2 regions of the Bacteroides parvus genome follow, and region 1 is predicted to be linked to the other one. Evidence: riboswitches for the same ligand, from Rfam matches in the RefSeq annotation. Region 1 holds a riboswitch; the other holds the start of a gene.
What was found. Region 1 has a riboswitch for thiamine pyrophosphate ahead of thiS (sulfur carrier protein ThiS). Riboswitches for the same ligand answer to the same signal wherever they lie in the genome.
Positions count from the first base shown of each region.

Region 2: linked by a shared signal. The riboswitch ahead of JXR92_RS06595 (TonB-dependent receptor) and the one ahead of thiS (sulfur carrier protein ThiS) in region 1 are both predicted to bind thiamine pyrophosphate.

Region 1 covers NZ_CP084680.1:3,152,596-3,157,254, reverse strand. The annotation lists gene JXR92_RS12865 (NUDIX hydrolase) at 1-680, opposite strand, end outside; gene fabD (ACP S-malonyltransferase) at 1,078-1,965, shown strand; TPP riboswitch at 2,174-2,264, shown strand; gene thiS (sulfur carrier protein ThiS) at 2,334-2,531, shown strand; gene JXR92_RS12850 (thiamine phosphate synthase) at 2,537-3,220, shown strand; gene JXR92_RS12845 (thiazole synthase) at 3,231-4,007, shown strand; gene thiC (phosphomethylpyrimidine synthase ThiC) at 4,021-4,659, shown strand, end outside.
Region 2 covers NZ_CP084680.1:1,657,637-1,662,295, reverse strand. The annotation lists gene JXR92_RS06615 (pyridoxamine 5'-phosphate oxidase family protein) at 1-154, shown strand, start outside; gene JXR92_RS06610 (hypothetical protein) at 203-745, opposite strand; gene JXR92_RS06605 (hypothetical protein) at 875-1,117, shown strand; gene JXR92_RS06600 (mechanosensitive ion channel family protein) at 1,245-2,114, opposite strand; TPP riboswitch at 2,219-2,315, shown strand; gene JXR92_RS06595 (TonB-dependent receptor) at 2,349-4,659, shown strand, end outside.

The sequences.
Region 1 (4,659 bases):
GCCCGGTGGGCCACGCCTTGCTGTTTTTCTTCCAGAGGAACGACATATTCCATCAGGGCTATCTTTTTATGGAAATTGCGTACGTCGTACTGCTTGTCATACACCAGCTCGTACAAAGTGCGAAGCTGGGATGCGGTGAACTTACGCGGCAATAAGTCGAACAGTGAAGACGGATTGAACTCGACGTACTGGCGGACATAGGTAATGGCTTCCTTGATAATCAGGTTGTGGTCGAATGCCAGAGCCTTTATATCCGGCATGGCTACCCAACTGGCTTGATAATCGTCCAAATCACGGTTCAATGCGCGGTCTATCTTCACCAGGGAAAGATAGGCTATGGTGACAATACGTTCCACCCTGGACTGCATGGCACGTTCCAGCCAATGCACATCTTTGGGGTCCTTCGTACGGTTTTTTGAACCGAATGCCTTAAATTGCATCAGATTGACGTTCTTCAGGCCCGTTAATTCATTCAACACCCGTTTGGCAGCTTCATCTAAGTCCTCATCCATATAAATCAGACTTCCGGGAAGCTTCATATCATGAAAGATTTCTCCTTCTTCCTCTCCTGCACGCTTAATCAGCAGAACCTTTAGCTGTTCTCCGTCAAAACCAATCACTACACAGTCCACAGAGATATGATTGTTTGCCAACGGCGTTTTTTGTTCTATGTTTTGCATAATATATCTCGTTAAGCGCTGCAAATATAAATAGGTTTTTCTAATTTGCAACAAAGGAAAAGAATATTTTTACAATGTTATAAAGCATTATTTTTCAACTGAATACATATCTTACTTTATACAATATCATTTTCAGTTGTTATCGTATGGAATACAATATGTAATTTACAAGAATACACAAGAGGTCTAATTGTAGGAAGTACAATAAGGAGGAAGTGTTTCATTTATAAGTATTTCAGTATCCGGATATCACAGAAGACCCAAGCATACATATTGTATTTTAGCTTCCTCCTTAAAGTAAGGGTATTGCACAAAAAACATCCGTTTGTGCGGTGAATATCAGAAAAACCTCTACCTTTGCAGCACTTTTTATTTAAACACTAAAAAACGAGTAAATATGAAAGCATTTGTATTTCCGGGTCAAGGTGCCCAATTCGTTGGCATGGGAAAGGACCTGTACGAAAATTCGGCATTAGCCAAGGAACTTTTTGAGAAAGCAAATGATATCCTCGGGTATCGTATTACTGATATTATGTTCAACGGTACAGATGAAGACCTGCGCCAGACTAAAGTTACCCAACCTGCCGTATTCCTTCATTCCGTTATTTCCGCCCTCTGCATGGGCGATGACTTTAAGCCGGAGATGACCGCCGGTCACTCACTGGGCGAGTTCTCCGCTTTGGTTGCTGCCGGTGCACTGAGCTTTGAAGATGGTCTGAAACTGGTGTATGCCCGTGCCATGGCTATGCAAAAGGCTTGCGAAGCACAGCCCTCCACTATGGCAGCCATAATTGCCCTGCCGGATGAAAAGGTTGAGGAAATCTGCGCCCAGGTAAGTGCCGAAGGTGAAGTTTGCGTGGCAGCCAACTATAATTGCCCGGGACAGATTGTAATTTCCGGTTCCATAGAAGGTATCAACAAGGCTTGCGAACTGATGAAGGCTGCAGGTGCCAAGCGCGCCTTACCGTTGAAGGTAGGCGGTGCATTCCACTCTCCATTGATGGACCCTGCCAAAGTGGAACTGGAAGCAGCCATCAATGCAACAGAAATCCATGCTCCGAAGTGCCCCGTATATCAGAATGTAGACGCTATGCCTCATACTGACCCGGCAGAAATCAAGAAGAATCTGGTGGCTCAGCTGACAGCATCGGTACGTTGGACGCAAACAGTGAAGAACATGGTTGCCGATGGTGCTACGGACTTCACAGAGTGCGGTCCTGGTGCAGTGCTGCAAGGTCTTATCAAGAAAATTGCACCGGAAGCAACGGCTCACGGGATTGCATAATTCTTTGTGTATAGTATATCTTCAAGGCTGTCTTTCTTCGGAGAGGCAGCCTTTCTTTTTAAAGAGCTTTACTTTCCTCTTGTAATCTCTTCTCTATCTGCTACGTCTGTATAGGTACGGAGATGGTAAGGAAAAGAAAAGTCAGAGACAGGGAGAAAAAAAGCTTCCTTTTGTTTTTTATTTCCGATTTTCCCTTACCTTTGTTGCCGTAAAGACAAAGGGGTGCCCTGACGGGCTGAGATTATACCCTCGAACCTGATGCAGTTAGTACTGCCGTAGGAATTGGATATTTTTTTCTTCACTAAACTTGCCGTAAAGACGCTTCTTTGTATTTACTTCCATTGTTTTATTTCTTAATGAACAGAAAAATGAAAGTATTGGTCAACAACAAGGAAGTGAAAACCGGCGCCACTACCCTTTCACAACTTATCGAGGAACTTGCCCTACCGGTGCAAGGCATTGCCGTGGCCGTAGACAACCATATTGTATTTCGCACGGAATGGACAAAATGCGCCCTGAGGGAATACATGTCCATCATCATTATCAAAGCGGCTTGCGGAGGGTGAGGAAGATGAAGGACGAGAGGCTGAAAAACGGAGGAATGCAGTTCATCACGCACTATACGGAGCGATATTCGTACCTGGATGCTGCACGCATGGCTCTTGAGGGCGGTTGCCGCTGGGTGCAACTGCGCATGAAAGACACCCCGGTGGAAACGATAGAACCCGTAGCCTTAGAGGTGCAGGCTCTTTGCCGACAATACGGTGCGACCTTCATCATTGACGACCATGTGGAACTGGTAAAGAAGCTGCGTGCCGACGGCGTACATCTTGGAAAGAAAGACATGCCCATAGCCGACGCACGCCGGATTCTGGGCGCGGAGTACATTATAGGCGGTACCGCCAATACTTTTGAGGATGTACAGCAACACTACAAAGCTGGTGCCGACTACATAGGCTGCGGCCCTTTCCGCTACACCACCACCAAGAAGAACCTAAGCCCGATATTAGGATTGGAAGGCTATGCCGCCATCGTCAACCGGATGCGGGAGGAGAACGTATGCCTGCCCATGGTTGCCATCGGAGGAATTACCATTGCAGACATTCCCGCCATTATGCAGACGGGAGTCAGCGGAATTGCCCTATCCGGCACGGTGCTGCATGCCGATAGTCCGGCAGACGAGATGCGGAGAATCATTTCTTTAATAAAGAATGAAGAAGCAGGGGAAAAAGTAAAGAACGAAAAATTAATATAACACTACTGACATGGAAAAATTAGTGATTGCGGGACGTGAGTTCAACTCTCGCCTGTTTTTAGGAACCGGAAAGTTCCATTCCGACGAAGTGATGGAACAATCCATCTTGGCATCCGGCACGGAAATGGTGACGGTGGCAATGAAACGAATTGAACTGGACAATAAGGAAGATGATATGCTGGTGCATATACAACATCCCGGCATTCAGCTTCTGCCCAATACCTCCGGCGTGCGCAATGCCGAAGAAGCTGTTTTTGCCGCACAGATGGCGCGTGAGGCTTTTGGCACGAACTGGCTGAAACTGGAGATACACCCCGACCCCCGCTATCTGTTGCCGGATTCTGTGGAGACGTTGAAAGCCACGGAGGAACTGGTCAAATTGGGCTTCGTAGTACTGCCCTATTGTCAGGCAGACCCCACACTGTGCAAGAGACTGGAAGAGGCAGGTGCCGCCACCGTCATGCCGCTGGGTGCTCCTATCGGCACAAACAAAGGACTGCAGACAAGGGATTTCTTGAGGATAATCATTGAGCAAGCCAATATCCCCGTAGTGGTGGATGCCGGTATCGGTGCCCCGAGCCATGCGGCAGAGGCTATGGAAATGGGCGCGTCGGCTTGCCTGGTGAATACCGCCATTGCCGTAGCGGGCGACCCCGTGGCCATGACGGTAGCGTTCAAGCAGGCTGTAGAGGCAGGACGCATGGCATACGAAGCAGGTCTGGGCGCACAAGCCGATAATTTTGTTGCGGAAGCCAGCTCACCGCTGACAGCATTCTTGAACCTATAAAACTGACAATGCAATGAACCAGAAGATAAAATTCCCCCGTTCCGAGAAAGTATATTTGCCGGGCACCTTGTTTCCCGAATTGCGCGTAGCTATGCGTAAAGTGGAACAAGTGCCCAGTACGAACTTCATAGATGGAGAAAAGGTGATTACCCCGAATCTTGAAGTGTATGTGTATGATACCAGCGGACCGTTCAGCGACCCTGCCGTCGAAGTGGATTTAAAGAAAGGGCTGCCCCGCCTGCGCGAACCGTGGATACTGAAACGCGGCGATGTGGAGCAACTTTCCGAAATAACGTCGGAGTACGGGCGCATGCGCCGCGACGACAGGTCACTCGATTCTCTGCGCTTTGAGCACATCACCCTGCCCTACCGTGCCCTTCAAGGAAAATGCTGTACACAGATGTACTATGCCAAGCAAGGTATCATCACGCCTGAAATGGAGTATGTGGCGATTCGCGAGAACATGAACTGCGCGGAGCTGGGAATAGAGACGCACATCACACCGGAATTTGTACGCCGGGAGATTGCTGCCGGACGCGCCCTGCTTCCTGCCAACATCAACCATCCCGAAGCAGAGCCGATGATTATAGGCCGTAACTTCCTGGTGAAGATAAATACCAATATCGGAAACTCCGCCACCACTTCCGGCATT
Region 2 (4,659 bases), 1.5 Mb from region 1:
AGAAGACGAAGCCACCAAGCAGGAAATGTGGCAAGAGTGGTTCAGCGCACACTTCAGCAAAGGCCCGACAGATCCCAATTATGTATTACTGAAATTCAAAGGACACCATGCCACCATTTGGATTGACGGACATTTTGTACGCAGAAATCTTTAAGAAGAGCATTCTGTTCCTCATCTGATGTCTTGCATGGGGGAATTAGAACTATAACCCCTTCGTTATCACCGGCAATCCGAAAGCTCCTTTCTGCAAAGTCAAGACTTTCGGTTTGTCTTTTCGTGCTTTGTTGTATGTGGCTGTGGAAACATGCAAGGTCTCTATCGCTCCATCCTCGAAAGCCACCTTTAAGTAATACTCCTTACGTACTCCGTCCGACACATAACGATGCTTGCCTACTTTACGTCTCTTTTCATGTTCTTTTATCAGCTTCTCAAGTACGGTGACCGTCACCTCCTTTGTCGAAGCAGGAGCCGCCATCTGATAATTTCCTACCAGAAAAAGCGAACAACTGATGACACCCACGCACACCACATGACACAATATATTCACTGCCTTTTGCTCCATCGTTGTCAGCCATATCCATTTTTTATATAGAGGAAGTGTAACGACTGCCACCACAAGTCCTACCCCTACGGGTATCCACACAGCAGCCAACGTATCTTCATAGATGTTATATCCGATGCAGCCCAAAGCTACGACCAGTACAAACATCAGAAAACGGAGTATTTTTATAAACAGTTCTTTCATTGCCGCGCTTATATTTTTGGCAAATATAAAAAGAAATATCGTTCGGTCGACTGTCAAGTCTGTTCAATCTACATGAACTAACTTGCTTGATAGAATGTTATAACTACAATAACTAAAACAGAAAATATCATGGAAAAGAGCTTAATTCATAGTAATGAACTGCATTTTATCAGTAAGAAACGCATTCATCAAGCAGTAGAGAAAATGGTTGAGTCATTGGATTTGGCTGCGGGTTCCACAACCGGCTTCAACATCTATGCAGTAGTGGAGAGCTATTTCACGGATTTGGAAAAACGAAAAGAAATCAATCAGCTGCTCAACCTGGAACAAGATGTCTGCGAAGAAATAGAGGCAGAATTAAGTTATAAATAAACTACGGAGTTACCGACTACTATTAAGTTACGGGCTACAAGTTGTCCTGCAGTATGATAATGCAGGACAACTTGTAGCCCGTAACTTATAGTGGCTGATAGCTAATAAATTGAAACTTGTAGCCCACTCAGTCTTTCGCCTGATGCACCGTCAACTGCGGGAATGGGAAGTCGATACCTTCCTCGTTGAATACGGAGTAAATCTTCTTGTTCATATCAAAATAAACGCCCCAGTAGTCTCCGCTCTTCACCCAAACACGAATCACCACATTCACACTGCTGGCATCCAGGGCATGAAGAGCCACAAACGGCTCGGGAGTATTCAAGATACGGCTGTCTTCGGAGATGATACGACGCACGGTGCTCTCTACCTTGTCATAGTTCTCACCATATTCTACACCGATCACCCAATCTACACGACGCGTATCCTCACGGCTGTAATTAGTCACTGTACCACTGCTCAACGCACCGTTAGGTATATAGATTACCTTATTGTCGGCTGTGGTCAGAATCGTATGGAAGATTTGAATCTCACGTACCGTTCCGGACACTCCCTGGCTTTCAATCCAGTCGCCTACCTTGAAAGGACGGAACAACAGTACAATCAATCCACCCGCAAAGTTCTGCAAGTTTCCGGAAAGTGCCATACCGATAGCCACACCGGCAGATGCCAACAAAGCTGCAAATGAAGTAGTTTCCACTCCCAATTTGCCGATAACGGCAATAATCAGCAGAATGGTCAGCAAGATATTGACTAAACTTTTCACAAAGCTCTGGATACTGGCATCCACATGTCTTTTTGCCAATAACCTCGCCAGCATTTTCCTAAGAAAGGAAATCAAGAACCGTCCTACCACAAAGATGATGACAGCTCCAATAATACGTCCACCGGCACTTACGCCCCAATCTATCAATTGCTGAAGGAATATCTGCAGTTTGCTGAAACCATCGTCAGCAACTTGGGCAGCAAAGGCTGCCATGAATAAAGATGATAACATAACTATATTCTTTTTTTAAAATTAATGCTACAAAATTAACAAATAACTCTGAGTTTCGTTCACTTAACTTGCCACTTTCGACGAAAACTCCTACCTTTGCCCCGATTTCAACTAAGGGGTGCCCTAATACGACGGGCTGAGATCATACCCATTAACCTGATCCGGGTAATGCCGGCGGAGGGAAAAGAAGAAAAGTTCCCCTTTTCTGTATTCATCTAAACGAAACAATTGCAAATGAAGAGACATGCAATGGCGGTCTGCCTCCTGACGGCAGCACTGGGTGTCTGTGCGCAGGCACAAGAACAAGACAGCCTGCGGGTGATAAACCTGCAGGAAGTGGAAGTCATCTCCACACGTGCCACAAACAGCACACCGGTGGCATTCACCAATATAGGCAAAGAACAACTGAAAAAACAGAATTTCGGACAAGACCTGCCGTATCTGTTGAGTATGACACCCTCCGCCATTACTACCAGCGATGCCGGTGCCGGGGTGGGTTACACCACGCTGAGAGTCCGCGGAACAGACGGCACACGCATCAACGTCACCGCCAACGGTATTCCCATCAACGACGCGGAGAGTCACACGGTATTCTGGGTCAACCTGCCGGACTTCGCCTCCTCCGTCAAGGACATGCAGGTGCAACGCGGAGCTGGTACCTCAACGAACGGTGCAGGAGCTTTCGGTGCCAGCATCAACATGCAGACGGGTGATTTCTCCATGAAACCCTATGCAGAATTCAACGGTTCCTACGGCTCCTTCCATACGCACAAGGAGACGGTGAAAGTGGGAACGGGACTCATCAACAATCATTGGTCGTTCGATGCGCGGCTCTCCAACATCAGTACGGACGGGTATATAGACCGGGCATCTGTGGGACTGAACTCCTATTATCTGCAAGGAGGATACTACAATGACAATACCTCCGTCAAACTGATAACCTTTGCCGGCAAAGAGCGCACTTACCACGCATGGAACTATGCCAGCAAGGAGGAGATGGAACGTTACGGACGGCGTTACAATTCCTGCGGATTCATGTACGCCACCGACCGGGACGGCCATGTATACAGCAAAGAATATTATAAAGACGACAACGGCGAGAAGCATTACCTCACGGACGAAGGAGGTGCACTGCATTTCTATGACGACCAGACCGACAACTATACGCAGAAGAATTACCAGTTGCTGTTCAACCACAATTTCACCTCGCAATGGAATCTGAATATCGGCCTGCATTACACCAAAGGCGACGGGTACTACCAGGAATATAAAGGCGAACGCTCGTTGACAGAGTACGGCATGTCGCCTTTCGAATACAATGGCGGCAAGGTAGAAGTAAGCGACCTTATCCGCAAGAAGGCAATGGACAACTGGTTTGGCGGTGGAATCTTCTCCGTAAGCTACAAAGCCGACCGTCTGCATGCCTCGCTAGGCGGTGCACTGAATCGCTATGACGGCGACCACTTTGGAAAAGTGCTTTGGGTAAAGAACTATATCGGCGAACTGAACCCCGACCACGACTACTACCGCAACAACGCCACAAAGAATGACGGCAATATTTATCTGAAAGCCAATTATGAACTGGTAAGCGGCCTCAGCGCCTACCTCGACCTGCAATACCGCCACATCGACTACAAGATAAACGGACTGAACGACAAGTACAACTGGACTGCCACCACTCCGGGAATGCAGAAGCTGGACATCGACGAAGACTTCGACTTCTTCAACCCGAAAGCCGGACTGTCCTGGCAAATCGACCGCAACCACCGCCTATACGGTTCGTTCAGCGTAGCCCATAAAGAGCCTACGCGCAACAACTACACCGACGGCTACTTCACCGAACATCCCAAGGCTGAGCGCTTGTTCGACTACGAACTGGGATATACCTTCGCCAACTCATGGCTCCATGCGGGTGCCAACTTCTACTATATGGACTATAAAGACCAGCTGGTACTGACGGGAGAGCTGAACGAGATAGGCGAAGCCATGGCCAGCAACGTGCCCGACAGCTACCGTACGGGTATTGAACTGATGGCTGGCATCAAACTGGACTGCGGCTTGCAATGGGACATCAATGCCACACTCAGCAAGAACCGTGTGCAGAACTTTACCGAGACACTTTTTGAAAACGAAGAGGCAGGGTCGGAAGCATGGGTCATCGAACACGGAGATACCCCCATCGCATTCTCTCCCGACTTCATACTGAACAACCGCTTCGGCTATACGTTCAAAGGATTCGAAGCCTCGTTACAGTCACAATATATCAGCAAGCAATACATGAGTAACGCCAAGCAAGAGGAGTGCACGCTGGATGCTTATTTCGTAAGCAACCTGAATCTGTCCTATACCTTCAAGTTGCCTAAAGTAAAGTCGGTAACCATAGGGTGCACCATCTATAATCTGTTCAATGAAGAATACGAGAATAACGGATACGCAGGCAGCGGATACTATCTCGACGATAACGGAGGAAAAGTCCGTTACAACTATGCCGGCTACGCTGCCCAGGCGGGAACGAATGTATTGGGACATATAGCAATCAATTTCT